DNA from 4 places in the Thalassotalea euphylliae genome. Region 2 is predicted to be linked to each of the others. Evidence: predicted binding sites of a transcription regulator. Region 2 holds the regulator's gene; each other region holds the start of a gene.
The links. Region 2 encodes LexA, which represses DNA repair genes until DNA is damaged. Its sites were predicted from a motif close to TACTGTATNNNNATACAGTA; they were not measured.
Positions count from the first base shown of each region.

Region 1 (4,038 bases), 500 kb from region 2:
CCACAAAGCGGCCACTGGTCATATCTAAATAGGCTAAACCAAAACCAGCTTTCACTTCGCTAATGGCAACAATTAGATTGTCTTGACGATCGGATAATAAAGCTTCATCACTGACGGTGCCAGGGGTAACAACTTTCACTACCTTGCGCTCAACTGGCCCTTTGCTCGTTGCAGGATCGCCCACTTGCTCACAAATCGCGACCGATTCTCCTAGTTGTACTAGCTTAGCTAAATAGCTTTCGACTGCATGATAGGGCACACCGGCCATCGGAATGGCATTGCCGCCAGACTTACCACGTGCGGTCAGTGAAATATCCATTAAATCTGCGGCTTTTTTCGCATCGTCGTAAAACAGCTCGTAGAAATCACCCATACGGTAAAACAGCAGAATATTAGGAAATTCCGCTTTAATTTTAAGGTATTGGCGCATCATTGGCGTATGCGTAGATAAATCGGCAGGCGCTGTGGTCATAAAAAGACAAGTGTTGTTGGCATAAAATTGACGTGGATTATGCCATAAAGCCCAGCATTCCCCTACTAGAGAATTACTGGCTAAAGTACTGGTTAAAACTACTGGATAAGAAATGCTCAAACTAAGGGGTTAAATAATAAGTTTATTATTAACAGTGCCTTAGCTTTGATTTGGTAAATAATATTATTTTACACTTGATACTGTACGAGCGTACAGTATACTAAGCGCAACTTAACAAATTAACGCTATCGTATTTATTGGAGCGATAAATGGACGACAACAAAGAAAAAGCACTCTCGGCCGCGCTTGGTCAAATTGAACGTCAGTTCGGTAAAGGTTCAATTATGCGCCTTGGTGAAAACCGCAGTATGGATGTAGAAACCATCTCTACCGGTTCACTAGGCTTAGATATTGCCTTAGGTGCAGGCGGCTTGCCAATGGGCCGTGTTGTTGAAATTTATGGTCCAGAATCGAGTGGTAAAACAACGTTAACGTTAGAAGTTATTGCAGAAGCACAGCGCAACGGTAAAGTTTGTGCGTTCGTTGATGCTGAGCATGCGCTTGACCCAATTTATGCGGAAAAGCTAGGTGTTAATATCAACGATTTACTTGTTTCTCAACCGGATACTGGTGAGCAAGCATTAGAGATTTGTGACATGCTAACTCGCTCTGGTGCGGTTGACGTGATTGTTGTTGACTCGGTTGCAGCACTAACACCAAAAGCAGAAATTGAAGGTGACATGGGTGACTCGCACGTTGGTTTGCAAGCGCGTATGTTATCGCAAGCGATGCGAAAACTAACGGGTAACTTGAAGCAGTCAAACACTATGATGATTTTCATCAACCAAATTCGTATGAAAATTGGTGTGATGTTTGGTAACCCAGAAACCACAACTGGTGGTAATGCCCTTAAATTCTATGCTTCAGTTCGTTTAGATATTCGCCGTATTGGTGCAGTAAAAGCGGGTGATGAAATTGTCGGTAACGAAACTCGTGTTAAAGTTGTTAAGAACAAGATTGCACCACCATTCAAGCAAGTAGAATTCCAAATTATGTACGGCGAAGGGATCAACAACCTAGGTGAGATCTTAGATCTTGGCGTACAGAACAAGATGGTAGAAAAAGCTGGTGCTTGGTATAGCTACAATGGCGACCGTATTGGTCAAGGTAAAGCGAACGCAACCAAGTACTTAAAAGAACACCCTGAAGTAGCGCAAGAGCTTGATGGCCGTTTACGTGAGATGTTCCTATCTAAGCCAAGTGAAGCCGAAGCGGAAACTGAAGCAGAGACAGAATAGAATATTGCACGCACTAAACATAGTGAGCGCAGAGTTCAGAGCTCAAGCTCAGAAATAATAAAAGTAAAAAATCCCGCCAGTGCGGGATTTTTTGTTTTCAGCGCTAAATTAGCTATGGCAGCTGATGGTCACCAATTGTGCTGTGACATGACATAACTCGACACAAACTTTTCATCAAAAACTCCTCTACTTTTGTCATAAATTTCAATATGATTCAATAGCTTCTTTGATGAAAGTTAATACTTAAGCCCACCATATTAATGATAAAACTAACTATTCGGCTGAATCATCTAAGTAAGTAATTTACAACATGTGTTTAAACAATGCGTCAAGTTATAGGCATCAATCATTAACCTAAAGTTCTGTTAATAATACAAAGAGCTGAGCAATAGGATAATTGTGCTGCCAGCAATACGCTGATAGGGATGTTATGAAAAAGCTTTATACTGCTGTGCTGTTAACGGCAGTAATTTCAGGTTGTGATACCGCAAATCTCCACCTTACCGAACAACAATACGAAGATGCGCTAGACAATGGCGATATTGTTACTCAACTCAATTTGCTTGATGAGCTATATCAACATGCGCCTGAGGTTTATGCGCAAGATTATGAAGATAAACAAGCGTTAGGTGCAGTAATTGAACAGCTCATGGCAAATCCGAAAAACTTTGCAGGTATTAGCGATGAGCAATTGTCCTTGGTGATTGACTTTGCACCGAGCTATCAGCCCTTCTCATACGCGGCCATGCATTTAGCTGAAAAGCAGCGAATTAAAGGCAATATTCAAAATGCGCAGAACAAGGTAGCTTTGCTTAAGAAGGGGCTATTAGAGAAATTAAAAAAAACACCAAGTCATATTGAGGCTTACGAAACTCAAATTACTTTAAAGGGCATAGCGCCGTATTTTCTTCAATCACAGTATGCTCGGAACCTACTTGGTAGCTATCGTACCGAAATACTCAATAGTTATCAGCTTAATGCAATTGTTAATGGCTTAAGTAATGTTCATAGTATCAATCAAGAGCAAATACGTTTACATCGCTTTTTAGTCAAGTTAACGCCCGAAAAAGTAGAAGCATTATCTGCAAGTATTCACCAAGAGCAAGCGGATATCCAACGTATTTTAGTTTGGCTTTACAAGCAGCAAGTTGAACAGGGTATAGCAACTGCTAGCCAGTCAAACGATTACTTACTTTCGCTATTAAACAACCGCTATGGTCGTCAGCGACTAGACTCTGTGTGGTTAAATGTGGTGGAGCCAAAAGCTAAAAAAGCGGTGATGACCGCGAAAGAGACTTACTTAAGTGATCTAGACTTGATTGCGACTAAGATTTACCGAGTGGCGGGTGACAATAACCAACTAAAAGCGCTTTATAAGCAAACACTTGAATTAGACGCTAAGCTGCTATCGCTAATGTGGCCTCCCAACGGTCTGATTAATTTCAAAGAAAGCTCAATAAAAGCGAAAGCTGAGTTAGCGGCATCTTTTTCCGTGATTCAACAACTTTAATGAGCTGTAAAAAGGAAAAACCGTCATAGGCGATGACGGTTTTTCGAAACTTTTTTAGCGTGTGCTAGGGCTAAGGGTTTAGAGCCTAGAGCTAAAACTAGCCTAGCCTTATTGGTATTCAAACGCTTTAACGACGCGATTGACACCACCGATATTGCGAGCGATATTCACCGCTTGATCTGCTTCGCCACGGCTTACTAAGCCCATTAAAAAGACCTCGGCGTTTTCTGTGACCACTTTAATATTGTTAGCGTCTACTTTATCGCTTTTAAACAGTGCCGTTTTAACTTTCGACGTTAACCAAATATCGTTAGATTTAGTCGCCACTGAAACGGTATTACCAAGACGAATTTGATTGTGAATTTGCACGACACCTGTCACTGATTTGAGGATTTTCAACGCCTCATCACGTAAGTAGGTATTCGGGGCCTGCCCGACGACTAATACAGAGCCGTTCATGCTGGTGATTTGCAGGTTAGTGTTGTCACTAATGCCTTTATGTTCAGCAAGCTTTGCATAGCCTTGTAATTCGATGTTTTGATCGTCAATTTGGGCGCCGACTGAGCGGTTATCTGCCGCCACAGTTGCACCACCAACAACGCCAACGACCGCAGCTGCGACACAGCCTTGTAGCAACGAAACTGCGGTAATGAGCGCAGCTAGTTTATGAAGTTTCACGAGAACTACTCACCTTGTGGAAATAATGTGCTATCGATAATTTCGCATAAACAATGAATAACTAGCAAGTGTACTTCTTG
Region 1 is NZ_QUOT01000001.1:1,875,029-1,879,066, reverse strand. It holds gene mutS (DNA mismatch repair protein MutS) at 1-472, opposite strand, end outside; gene recA (recombinase RecA) at 742-1,770, shown strand; gene DXX94_RS08375 (hypothetical protein) at 2,201-3,280, shown strand; gene dolP (division/outer membrane stress-associated lipid-binding lipoprotein) at 3,389-3,958, opposite strand; gene DXX94_RS08365 (phosphoheptose isomerase) at 3,964-4,038, opposite strand, start outside.
Region 1: recA (recombinase RecA) is a predicted target of LexA. The motif match lies at 671-690, and genes of this name have one in related genera.

Region 2 (4,038 bases):
ATTAATAGTTGTGTTGGGATTGGCAATAAAAATAGCCGCTTTTGTTCTCTTCCCTGTCAACTTTGTTTCAGACTCCGCTACGTATGTTTCGCTTGCCAACCAACTGATATCAGAAAATAGCTATCAACATGGCAATACATATGCCTATTGGCCACCGGGCTACCCACTGTTTTTATATGTTTCTCACCTTGGCATTATTCCCGTATCTACTAGCACTATATTTATACAAAATTGTCTCATTACCTTAATTGCTAGCTACGTAATCTTTCAATTGACGCATAAATATCATTCGCGACGCGCTGCAATTGTAGCAATATCAATTTTTACGTTTTGGCCAACAGGACTTTTGGGCGCACTAGATGCCTACAAAGAACTACCCTTAATGACGCTATTATTGCTATCTGTTTATTTATACACTCAGAAAAGTGGTTTCAAGTATCACTTTATTAATGGGCTTGTTCTGGGGTTTTGCGCTTTGATTCAACCGGGCACGATTCTCTTTGTCTCTGTTTTTGTCGTTTTAAACTGGTTTAAAAAATTACACTTTACGAACCAGTTAAGCTTGTTTGTCTGCTTGCTTGCTGGAATGCTATCGGCAATTGCACCCTGGAGTTATAGAAATACACAAGTATTTGATCAGTTTGTGATGATATCGACCAATGGTGGCTCAAATATGTATCGTGCGAATAATGAAATTGCGACGGGGGGCTACATTGCTAAAGGAGCAATTGATATTTCACATTTGTCAGAATTAGAGCAAGACAAGCGAGGGAAAGAGTTGGCAATAGAATGGATAAAAAATAATCCAGTAGACTTTTTTTACTTGTCATTTATCAAAATGACCAAGTTTTTAGGAGACGATAGTACCGGTATTTATTCGATTCTTAAGCGAAGTGCTCAACAACCAATAGGTGAGATACCTTATTACGGCTTGAAATTAGGGGCTAACACATTCTGGTTATTATTGTGGCTGATAATATTTTTCTGTCGAGAAAAACTGTATAGCCTGATAACATCTGATCACTTGATTGCTACTTTAAGTTTGTCTTTTTTATATTTTTTTACAGTACACTCAGTATTCGAAAGTAATGCAAAATATCACCTGCCTGCGATACCTATGTTCTTTATTTTAGTGGCTATATTGATTGCTGAAATAGTCGAGACATTCGATAACGGGTAGATTGTATTTATACTTGCATATCCATACAGTGTGTATATACTTACAGTAATGCTGTATGGATATCAGGAGAGGACCTGTATCGCTATGAAGCCATTAACCGCACGACAATCTCAAATATTTGAGCTTATCAAAGATAAAATTGCTGATACTGGCATGCCACCAACACGAGCTGAAATTGCCGACTTCTTCGGTTTTAAATCAGCTAATGCTGCTGAAGAGCACTTAAAAGCACTGGCAAAAAAAGGCTACATTGAAATGCTGCCAGGTACTTCACGTGGTATCCGTCTAGCTGATGCATTTGTTGAAGAATCTGGTTTACCGTTAATTGGTCAAGTTGCAGCTGGTGAGCCAATATTGGCGCAAGAGCACGTGGAAGACCGTTATCAAATTGATGGCAATTTATTCCAACCTGCTGCAGATTACTTACTGCGTGTTAACGGCGAGAGTATGAAAGACATCGGTATTATGGACGGTGATTTATTGGCTGTGCATCAAACAACTGATGTTCACAATGGCCAAGTTATTGTCGCGCGGGTAGAAGATGATGTTACTGTGAAGCGCTTTAAACGCGAGGGTAATGTGGTTTATCTGCATGCAGAGAATGAAGAATTCGCGCCAATAGAAGTTGATCTAACCAGCCAGCACTTTAACGTTGAAGGTATTGCTGTTGGTGTTATTCGAAATGCAGACTGGATGTAAGATAAAGCATTTCTTTTCAAGGTCTATTTTTTATCATTAGCTAGACGAATAGACTAATATCGATGATATTGTAGCTTAGTTACCTGACCTATATTTTTCTAATTAAGCCAGCGAATTTCGTTGGCTTTTTTATGTCCAAAAAACCTATCACTACTAAACTTTCTAGTTGACTGTATCCCCTCCCAAGCGCTTGATAGCACATAATTTAATCGACGCGATGTTCTTTTATTAGAGTTCATACTCTACTGATAAATAAGGAAAAAATAATAATAATTGATCATAAATCACTAGATCTTGATTAAAAATTGAGTAATTCTAGGTTGTAAAGTGCGCAAGCAATAATGACGAATAAAACATAAGAATAAGTGATGTGCGCACAACAACTACATTACAACATACATCACAACACGATCTGCAAAGTAAGCCCACGTCGAAAGTTTTACTATCGACGGCTTTGATGTCTTTGTTATTCAACAGGGTAGAGGAGATGTCGAGTGAAAAGACGTAACCTAGGTTGGCTGTTTTTTGGGAGCATTTTTAGTAGTACGTTGTTTTCCAGCACAGCTTGGGCGGAGATGGAGCTGAACTTAACCAAAGGGGTTACCGCAATCAGCAATGAGGTTTATGACCTTCATATGTTGGTACTGTGGATATGCACCGTTATTGGTATTTTAGTGTTCGGCGCAATGTTTTGGTCGATGGTATTCCATCGCAAATCAAAAGGCGTTAAGCCTGCAACTTTCCATGAAAGTACCAAGGTAGAAATACTTTGGACTGCTATTCCCATTGTTATTCTCATCGCGATGGCAGTGCCTGCCACTAGCACATTGATTGAGATGGAAGATAATGATAATTCAGATATTACCATTTTAGTTACAGGCTCTCAGTGGAAGTGGCATTACAAATATTTTGACCAAGGTATTGAGTTCTATTCGGTGCTTTCGACACCGAGAGAACAATTTGATAATCGCGATGGCAGTGGTCAAACAAAAGGTGAAAACTACCTATTGGAAGTAGACAAACCATTAGTTATTCCCACTAATAAAAAAGTCCGATTCTTAATTACTTCTGACGATGTTATTCATTCTTGGTGGGTACCTGCTTTCGCAGTTAAGCAAGATGCCAACCCTGGTTTTATCAATGAAGCGTGGACTAGAGTAGACGAGCCTGGTGTCTATCGAGGCCAATGTGCCGAGCTTTGCGGCAAAGATCATGGGTATATGCCAATCGTTGTCGAAGTTAAATCTGAGGCAGATTATGCCACTTGGGTGAGTGAGCAAAAACAATTGATTGCTGATGCCAAGGCCGCGGAAGCTGCCTCGCTCAATGCCAATGTCTCGATGGATGAGTTAATGCAGCTCGGTGAAACCACATATACCGCCTACTGCGCCGCTTGTCACCAGCCAACAGGCTTAGGCTTACCGCCAGCATTCCCCGCACTTAAAGGCAGTGTTGTCGCAACCGACCCGAATCAAATCGAACAGCATATTGCGATTATCCTCAATGGTAAAAACGCCATGCCAGCCTTTGGCAAACAACTGTCGTTAAAAGAAGTTGCATCGGTCGTGACCTACGAGCGCAATGCTTGGGGTAACAATACAGGTGAGAGTGTTCAAGCGAGCGACGTTAATGCATTAGCTGGCGGCGCAAGCGCTGCGGCAGCTGTCGAGCAAACAGCAGAGGCTATGCCCCCAATGGTAGATTCTGCCACCAGCGAATTAGAAAACCCACAACCCACAACTGAAGATTTAAGCAAAACCTACACACGTGATGAATTAATGGTGCAGGGTGAGGCGGTTTACATGAAAGCCTGTGTTGCTTGTCATCAGCCAACAGGTGCTGGCTTACCACCAGCTTTCCCGTCATTGATTGGCAGCCCAATGATCTTGGGAGATGTTACTGCGCATATCGATATTGTGTACAACGGTAGTAAGAAAAACCCCGCTATGCAGGCATTTAGCGGTCAGCTCACGAAAACAGAAATCGCCGCTGTGGTGACCTACGAGCGCAATGCTTGGGGCAACAACACGGGCGATGTCGTGCAACCTGCAGACGTTGATGCTGTAAGTGCTAAATAGTCTTATAGCTAGGGAGGAAAGATTATGACAACTGATGTAATTCATGATGATCACCACCACGGCGACCATCACGATCACAAG
Region 2 is NZ_QUOT01000001.1:2,378,311-2,382,348, reverse strand. It holds gene DXX94_RS10575 (hypothetical protein) at 1-1,180, shown strand, start outside; gene lexA (transcriptional repressor LexA) at 1,265-1,879, shown strand; gene coxB (cytochrome c oxidase subunit II) at 2,455-3,957, shown strand; gene ctaD (cytochrome c oxidase subunit I) at 3,982-4,038, shown strand, end outside.

Region 3 (4,038 bases), 1.5 Mb from region 2:
TGATTCGATAGCACGCTCTAGGTTATCAACCACAGGTAGTAAATCACCGGCAAATTTTTCTAACGCGAACTTACGAGCTTTTTCAACGTCTTGTGCGCTGCGGCGACGAACGTTATCAACCTCTGCTTTGGCGCGAATTACTGAGTCTTTTTGATCAGCAACCGTTGCTTGAGCAGCAGCTAATGCTAGTTCTAGCTCGTTAATTTTTTCTTGCTCTTCGCTTAAAATTTCATGCGCGTGTTCGTGCTGCTCTTCTACTTGCTCTTCAGCTTGGGCAATTATCTCTTCAGCAGCAATATCTTCGGCTGTCTTATTTTCATTGATAGGGTTTTCGTTCGACTCAGTGGTCATGAAAATCTCTCCGGTAAAACATAATTGTTGCTAATTATGGGGTTTAGAATTTTGGTTTCAAGCTCCATTTTTCAAGATTTATTAAATCCCTGACTTTACAAGTGAAAATTTAAGAGCGACACTGCCGATAACAAGAAGAATTCAGGCATATAACGTCATGAGCCAGTTGTATAAAACCGTTGGCCTTATTGGTAAACCAAATCATGAAGGCGCTAGCGCGACCATCTCAACACTGCACCAGTATTTAATTGAAAATAACTACCAAGTATTAGTTGAGCGCTCGGTAGCATGCGCTATTGACGCTGACTGCGAACCGGATATTCAATCATTAACAGACATTGGCGAACAAGCTGATCTGGCGATTGTCGTTGGTGGTGACGGTTATATGCTCGGCGCAGCACGAGTGTTGTCTGGCTACAGCATAGGTGTTATTGGCGTTAACCGTGGCAATTTAGGATTCTTGACCGACTTATCACCGCAAGACGTTATTCCGCCGTTAGAGGCAATATTACGCGGTGAGTCGCGATCGGAGCAACGCTTTATTATTGAAGCAGAAGTGTATCGCCACGGTAAACTGAAAAGCTCCAATAGTGCCGTCAACGAAGCCGTGCTGCATGCGGGTAAAGTCGCCAATATGATTGAGTTTGAAGTCTACATTGACGACAGCTTTATGTTTAGCCAGCGCTCAGATGGTTTAATTGTTTCTACACCAACAGGCTCAACTGCTTATTCAATGTCGGCAGGCGGGCCAATTTTAACGCCTAATCTGAATGCCCTGTCGCTGGTGCCTATGTTCCCACATACTTTAACCAGCCGCCCAATTGTGGTGGATGGTGACAGCGAAATTAAATTGATTCTTGCTAACGATAACCACGAGAATTTACAAGTTAGCTGTGATGGTCATGTTATTTTAGCGGTCATGCCGGGTGATCAAGTGGTCATCAAGAAGAGCCCCCATACCCTACGCCTTATTCACCCACTGGATCACAGTTACTTCAACGTGCTTAGAAACAAACTAAGCTGGGGTAATAAACTCTACTAGTTACAAACGGTTAGCTCAAAACCTTTAAAGCAAGATTCACTTTCTACTTGCACTACTGATAATTACTGTATAAATTGACAGCTAAACACTGTTTATTTATACATGACTATGCTGTTACAACTGACCATTCAAAATTTTGCCATTGTCAAAGCTCTGGATATCGACTGGCAACAAGGCATGACCACTATTACTGGTGAAACCGGTGCAGGTAAATCTATCGCAATAGATGCACTTGGCCTTTGTTTAGGTGAGCGCGCAACCACAAACACGGTAAGGCCTGGGGCAAAAAAAGCGGATTTAGCAGCCACGTTTGATGTCACCAATAACACGCTCGCGCAGCAATGGTTAATAAGTCAGGAGCTACAGCAAAGTCAATCCGATAGTGATTCAACAGGGGGCACTGTTGAAGCACAAGAATGTATTCTTCGCCGTGTGATTTCTGCCGAAGGTCGTTCTCGTGCATTCATCAATGGCAGCCAAGTACCTCTGGCACAATTAAAAGAGCTTGGCCAGTTACTGATCAATATTCACGGTCAGCACGATCATCAGCTTATCATTAAACCCATTGAGCAGCGCAAAATGCTAGATGCATTCGCTGGGCATGATGACCTTATCGACAACGTTAAGCACTATTATCAGAGCTACCGAAAGCAAGTAGCAGAATTAGAAGCACTAGAGCTTAGCCAGCAACAGCGCGAAGCCAAAAAACAGTTATTGCAGTACCAAGTACACGAGTTGGATGAGTTTTCATTGCAAGCTGATGAGTTTCAAACACTTGAAGCTGACTTCAAACGCTTTAGCCATAGTCAGCAGATTTTGTCTGATACCATGGAGTCACTGCATATTCTTTCGCAAAACGAACAGTTTAATGCGCTAGATGCACTGCAAAAATGTCACGACACCCTATCGACACTCGCCCATTACGATAGCGAACTCGCCAATATCGCCGCCATCATCAATGATGCGGTAGTGCAACTTGACGAAGCCAATAACGATTTGCGTCACTACCACGATCGCCTAGAGCTAGACCCTCAAGCCTTTAGCATGATTGAAGAGCGTTACTCACAAGCAATTCAATTGGCGAAAAAACATCAAGTCGCACCAGAGCAATTGCCTGATTACCACCAACAACTAGCGTTAGAGCTAAACGGCTTAACGGGTGACGAAACTCGCTTAGCAGGGCTAGCTGATGAAATAGAGCAAACCAAGCAGCGTTATTTTGAGGCCGCGCAAGTACTCACCGATTCACGCATGGCAGCAGCAAAAATACTTAGCAGCGACGTGACTACCAGTATTCAAACGTTAAATATGCCGCACGGTCAGTTTGATGTCGCGATTACGCCGCTTTCATCAGATAAGCCAAGCGCTCAAGGGCAAGACGAAGTATTGTTCGTTGTCAGTATTAATCCTGGGCAAAGCTTAGAGGCCATGCACAAGGTCGCCTCAGGTGGTGAGCTTTCTCGTATTAGCCTTGCCATGCAGGTTATCCTTGCCGATAAAGTGGTTTCACCAACCCTTATTTTCGATGAAGTGGATGTTGGTATTAGTGGCCCAACAGCGGCAATGGTCGGTGCTAAACTGCAACAACTGGCGAAAAATACGCAAGTAATTTGTGTCACTCACTTGCCACAAGTGGCGTGTAAGGGCCACCAACAGTTATTTGTGGCGAAATTAACCGATGGTGAGCATACCGAAACCAGCGTTACGGAACTTAGTGAGGGCGCGCGCGTCAAAGAAATTGCCCGCTTATTAGCAGGCAACACCATTACCGAGAGCAGCTTAGCGAATGCTCAAGAATTATTGGCAGGATAACAACGAAGTAAATTTATTGTGAATTGTTTTGTAACTCTCAGTTCGCTTGGGTATTATCCTCTGTCACATGTAGTAGGATTTTAGTTTTTCATGTTAGCAAGAAGCATAATTTTAGCGCTTGCGCTGACCACCAGCGCATGCTCAAGTTGGGTATATCGTATTGATATCCCTCAAGGTAACTACCTTGAACAAAAAGATATTGACCGTTTACAAGTGGGCATGACCAAAGAACAAGTAAAGTTTATTTTAGGTAGCCCAGTGGTGATTGACTCATTCGAGCAAGACACTTGGCACTATGTTTATCAATTCAAGTCTGGCAGAAACTCAGACTTTGATGCGCGTAAAGACTTTATCGTTAAGTTTGTTGATAACAAGCTAGTGTCTGCTGAAGGTGATTTTGAACTTTCAGAAAACTTCAACACACCGTATGATAGCTAGAAAAAGATAGCTAAAAAAGCAACTCACGCCTTGCTAATCATGAGTAACTAGCAACTTTGCTCAATTAGCGATAAGCGAAAAACTAAAAAGCAGCCTAATGGCTGCTTTTTTAATGTTGTCGTATTTAGTAAAACTTTCTAGCTAGCTAACTTATTTGCAAAGTGAAGCTTCTATGATTTTGCGCCTGCAAACATTTGTTGTTCGCTTTCAATGCACTGCTTCACCATAGGTATACTGAAGAAACGCTGCTGGAATGCAATAAGTTTCGGGTAGCTAGCAGCGTCAAGCTCATAATCAGCATGAAGCAAATTCACTAACGCACCACCAATACAAACATCTGCAATACTTAGTTTATCACCGACAAAAAAGTCACCTGTAAGCTGCGATTCTAAATA
Region 3 is NZ_QUOT01000001.1:3,880,555-3,884,592, reverse strand. It holds gene grpE (nucleotide exchange factor GrpE) at 1-351, opposite strand, end outside; gene nadK (NAD(+) kinase) at 509-1,393, shown strand; gene recN (DNA repair protein RecN) at 1,502-3,205, shown strand; gene DXX94_RS17030 (outer membrane protein assembly factor BamE) at 3,296-3,643, shown strand; gene DXX94_RS17025 (glutathione S-transferase family protein) at 3,814-4,038, opposite strand, start outside.
Region 3: recN (DNA repair protein RecN) is a predicted target of LexA. The motif match lies at 1,457-1,476, and genes of this name have one in related genera.

Region 4 (4,038 bases), 770 kb from region 2:
GTAATTGAAAGGCGCAGATAATAAAATCTGCGACCGAAAGCGTCTTGTAACATCTCACCTTTCCAAATGCGGGAGGCTAGCGCGTTTCCTTGCTAACCCTGGTGGTTTGACTAGTGGTCGCTGTATTGCGTTGCCACTCGTTAACCACGGCTTATCAGACTTATCTTTGTCGCTTGATGCAACAAATACTTAGCGCTGAAAAGCTCGGCGAACCAAATTGTTCCTTAAGCATAACAATTCACAGCTGGATTTCAAACTTGCATAAAACCCAGTATATTGAGCAGGCGCAAATTATTATAAGGTTTTGTCATGGCTGATTGTTTTAGTCAATCGGGTTTGCTGCCATTTGAGCAAGCGAAAACCCTCATATTAGAAAATGTTCCAACCCACAACGACAGCGAAGAAATTCCAATTGAACAGGCAATTGGTAGAGTTCTAGCCAGCCAAATGCTAAGCCCCGTTAATGTACCGCCTCATGATAATTCAGCGATGGACGGCTATGCCTTTGCTCAGGCAAGTGTTGAGCATACCAGTAGGCTAAGGTTGGTAGGCAAAGCGTTTGCAGGTGCACCCTTTAAAGGCCAAGTCGGTGCTGGTGAATGTGTTCGAATTATGACCGGTGCTAAATTGCCTTTAGGCTGTGACACGGTTGAAATGCAAGAAAATGTTGAGGCTCAAGACGATCAGCTTGTGCTGCAACAAGCAACGAAGCACGGTCAGCACGTTAGAGCGACAGGTGAAGATATTCAGCAACAACAAGTATTGATGAACAAAGGTCATCAGTTGACGAGTGCTGATATAGGTACCTTGGCTTCTATTGGAATTGCCTCCGTCGCCGTTGTGAAACCGCTGACTATTGCGTTGATTGCGACAGGAGATGAGTTAAAACAGCCTGGTGAAGTGTTAACGGAAGGGGATATTTTTGAGAGTAATCGCTTCTTTTTGTCGGCTATGTTGACCAAACTACCAGTTAAGGTGATTGATTTTGGCGTTATCGCTGATGATAAAGAGCAACTGCGAGCAGCGTTTAATCAAGCTAACCAGCAAGCCGACGTAGTCATCTCAAGTGGCGGCGTTTCCGTGGGGGAGGCTGACTACACTAAGCTGATTTTGGAAGAATTAGGTCAAGTGGGCTTTTGGAAAATTGCCATGAAGCCAGGCAAACCCTTTGCTTTTGGTAAACTAGCGAACAGCACCTTCTTTGGTCTGCCGGGAAATCCCGTATCAGCATTGGTAACTTTTTACCAGCTAGTGGTGCCTGCGCTTTACCAAATGATGGCTGCCAAAATGCCACCGCGCGTTAAACTGCCGGCAGTAACAACCTCAGCACTAAGAAAAGCACCGGGGCGAATGGATTTTCAACGGGCGGTTTGGCAGTTAAATAGCGAAGGCCAACTTGAAGTGACAAGTACAGGCTCACAAGGCTCTGGCATCTTAACCAGTATTGCCAAAGCTAACTGCTTCATTTTGTTACCACAAGATCAAGGTCGAGTGGAGCAGGGCGGAACCGTGATGATAGAGTTGTTTGACGAGTTAATCTCATAATTAGCTACTTTCCTGAACAGTAATTTCTAGAGCGGCTCAGGTGTTACTAGCAGTGACTTAAGGATTAGTTTTAAGAAATGATGTGCTCATTTATGAATGATTGTAATGAGCACACCGTTTTCTGAACTGAGGCATGAGATAGTCACTTATTCAATAAAGTTAACATAAATTTTATCCGCTTTGGCTACGTCGATAATTTCAACACCACCAATACTGTTTTGTAGTCGAGAGGCGGTTTTATAAGCACCGCGGGTTTCCGCAAAAGTAATAATATCGTCGCCATTACACATAACTTTCAACGCAACGTCATGTGTTGATAGATTGTAATCCTCCATAGCCACTTTCATTCGAATGGGCTTGTTGCTAGCCGCTGATTTACATACTTTGATCAATGCGCGCTCTACTTGTTTGTCCATTGCCATGCTATTGCCGCTTACCAGCGCCAACGATAAACCTGCGACAACGCCAGTGATGACAGTTTTAACCTTAGTTGTTTTGATTGGGCTATTCATTGTTAATCTCCTTAATTTAGATGGCGTGCAAAGTGTTACTGAGAGTCAATTAGCACGCTTGTTTAAAGTGCTGTTGTAGGTGTATTGCCAAGCACAAGTTAATAGTGGTGTTTTTTCATCGAAAAGTTGTTAATGAGTCGAGACTGGCTGTAAATATCTTTACCGCAGAAAACAGGTTGTTCGTCGCTAAGTTACTAATAAATGGTCTTTTGTGGAAAATGTGAATAATGATTTTTGAAAAATAAAGTTACATTCTATAGCGGTAACATGAGTCTATAGCCGATAAACGGCGACAAAAATTTGGTGAAAAATTGGAATTGTGTTACTGTTGATCTATACAGTTTATTGTCTAATGTTTTGCTGCGTTATATTAAGTGCAGTGTTCGGTAAATGAGGGAAACGCATGGCAGTTGAAAGTCGGTTTGTGGTAATTAGAGATGGCGTGGAGGTGCAGACGTTTATGGATAAGAAGGCCGCTGATGAATACGACAAAATGTTGGATATGGCAGATAACTTGTCTGCGATGCTCACCGATGCACCAATCGAATTGTCAGAGCAAGTAACTGAAGACCTCAGTATCTTTTTAGCGGAGCGACGCGAAGAAGTGCTCATTGCGCTGCAAGCGAAAAAGCCAAAGCCAACACCAAAAACTGAAGCGCAGTCTGCAAGCAACAAAGAGCAAGCATCAAGTAAAGTAAGTAAAAAAGATAAAGCGACTAACACTAGTAAAGCTGATAGTAGTGACGAAGAACAGCTTCCAGAAGCAAGTTAGTGACTGCAAACTTACAAACCGGATCTTCGGGTAGCTTGTCATATCGATTGATTTATAGTGATAAACGCAAAACAATAGGTCTACAAGTTAAGCACGGGCTTATTACAGTTCGTGCTCCCTCCTTTGTTGATAAGACTTTTGTTGAGCGATTTGTGGCCAGTAAAGCAAGCTGGCTTAGGGCAAAAGTTTCTCAACAGCACAATACAGAAAACCGCTTACCACGCTATCGGCTTATGGATGGTGGTCGTATGCTATTTATGGGCAAAGAGTTCGATATTACAGTACAAACGGGTCGCAGAAGCAGTATTGACCTTGGTGATGAGGCTTTCTCTTTTAAACTGCCAAGCAGCTATTTTGCTTCAAGTGAAGATGAAATAAATAGTAAAGGCACACCTAGCAAGTTAACACTTCAATTGGAAAAACAGCTTGATCAATGGCTCAAAGAACAGGCGTTAAAATACCTGCCTGAGCGGGTCAGATATTGGTCATCAATAACCAACTTACTTCCGCAAGAGGTATTGATTAGGAAGTACAAATCCCGTTGGGGAAGTTGCACGAGTCGAGGCGTTGTCAGCTTAAATAGCCGGCTAATGTTGTGCCCTGTCGAAGTTGTTGACTATGTTATTATTCACGAGCTTTGCCACTTAGTTCACCTTAATCATTCCGCAAAATTCTGGCAGCTTGTAGACAGGCACTGCCCTGATATGGAACAAGCTAAATATTGGCTTAAACAAAACCAGCGAGAGTTCTATTTTTAATTTCAGTAGCATTCTATAAATAGCTAGCGCTTGAACATTTGTTTAGGCTGCTTTTTCCACATGCAATTAAGTTTAAGCTACTCAGCTAATCAGACTTCCTGTGCTTTGTAATAATTGCTTAAGTTACCTAGCGCTTTATTTTTTCAACTGTTTTTATATCTTTCTATATAAGCCTTTTCTTTGCACATAATTTGCCCCTGCGAATATTTTCGTATTTTTTCTTGAATGCGTAATTTTTATACGACTACAGCGGTTATATATGAAAATTATTTGTTAATTGAGCGTTAAATTTAACGAACTATTTTCAAATTTTTGGATCAAACAATGCATAAGCAGTAAATCAGAGGTAAGAATGCACAAGTAGTAAGGTTGGGTTTATGAGGAAAGGTCATGAAATTAGCAATGAACGTTGTCAAAATGGTATTGATATATTGTATATCAGCGATAATTT
Region 4 is NZ_QUOT01000001.1:1,610,626-1,614,663, reverse strand. It holds gene moaA (GTP 3',8-cyclase MoaA) at 1-53, opposite strand, end outside; molybdenum cofactor riboswitch at 40-222, opposite strand; gene moeA (molybdopterin molybdotransferase MoeA) at 310-1,545, shown strand; gene DXX94_RS07175 (DUF3718 domain-containing protein) at 1,692-2,057, opposite strand; gene DXX94_RS07170 (YebG family protein) at 2,461-2,829, shown strand; gene DXX94_RS07165 (M48 family metallopeptidase) at 2,829-3,587, shown strand.
Region 4: DXX94_RS07170 (YebG family protein) is a predicted target of LexA. The motif match lies at 2,381-2,400, and genes of this name have one in related genera.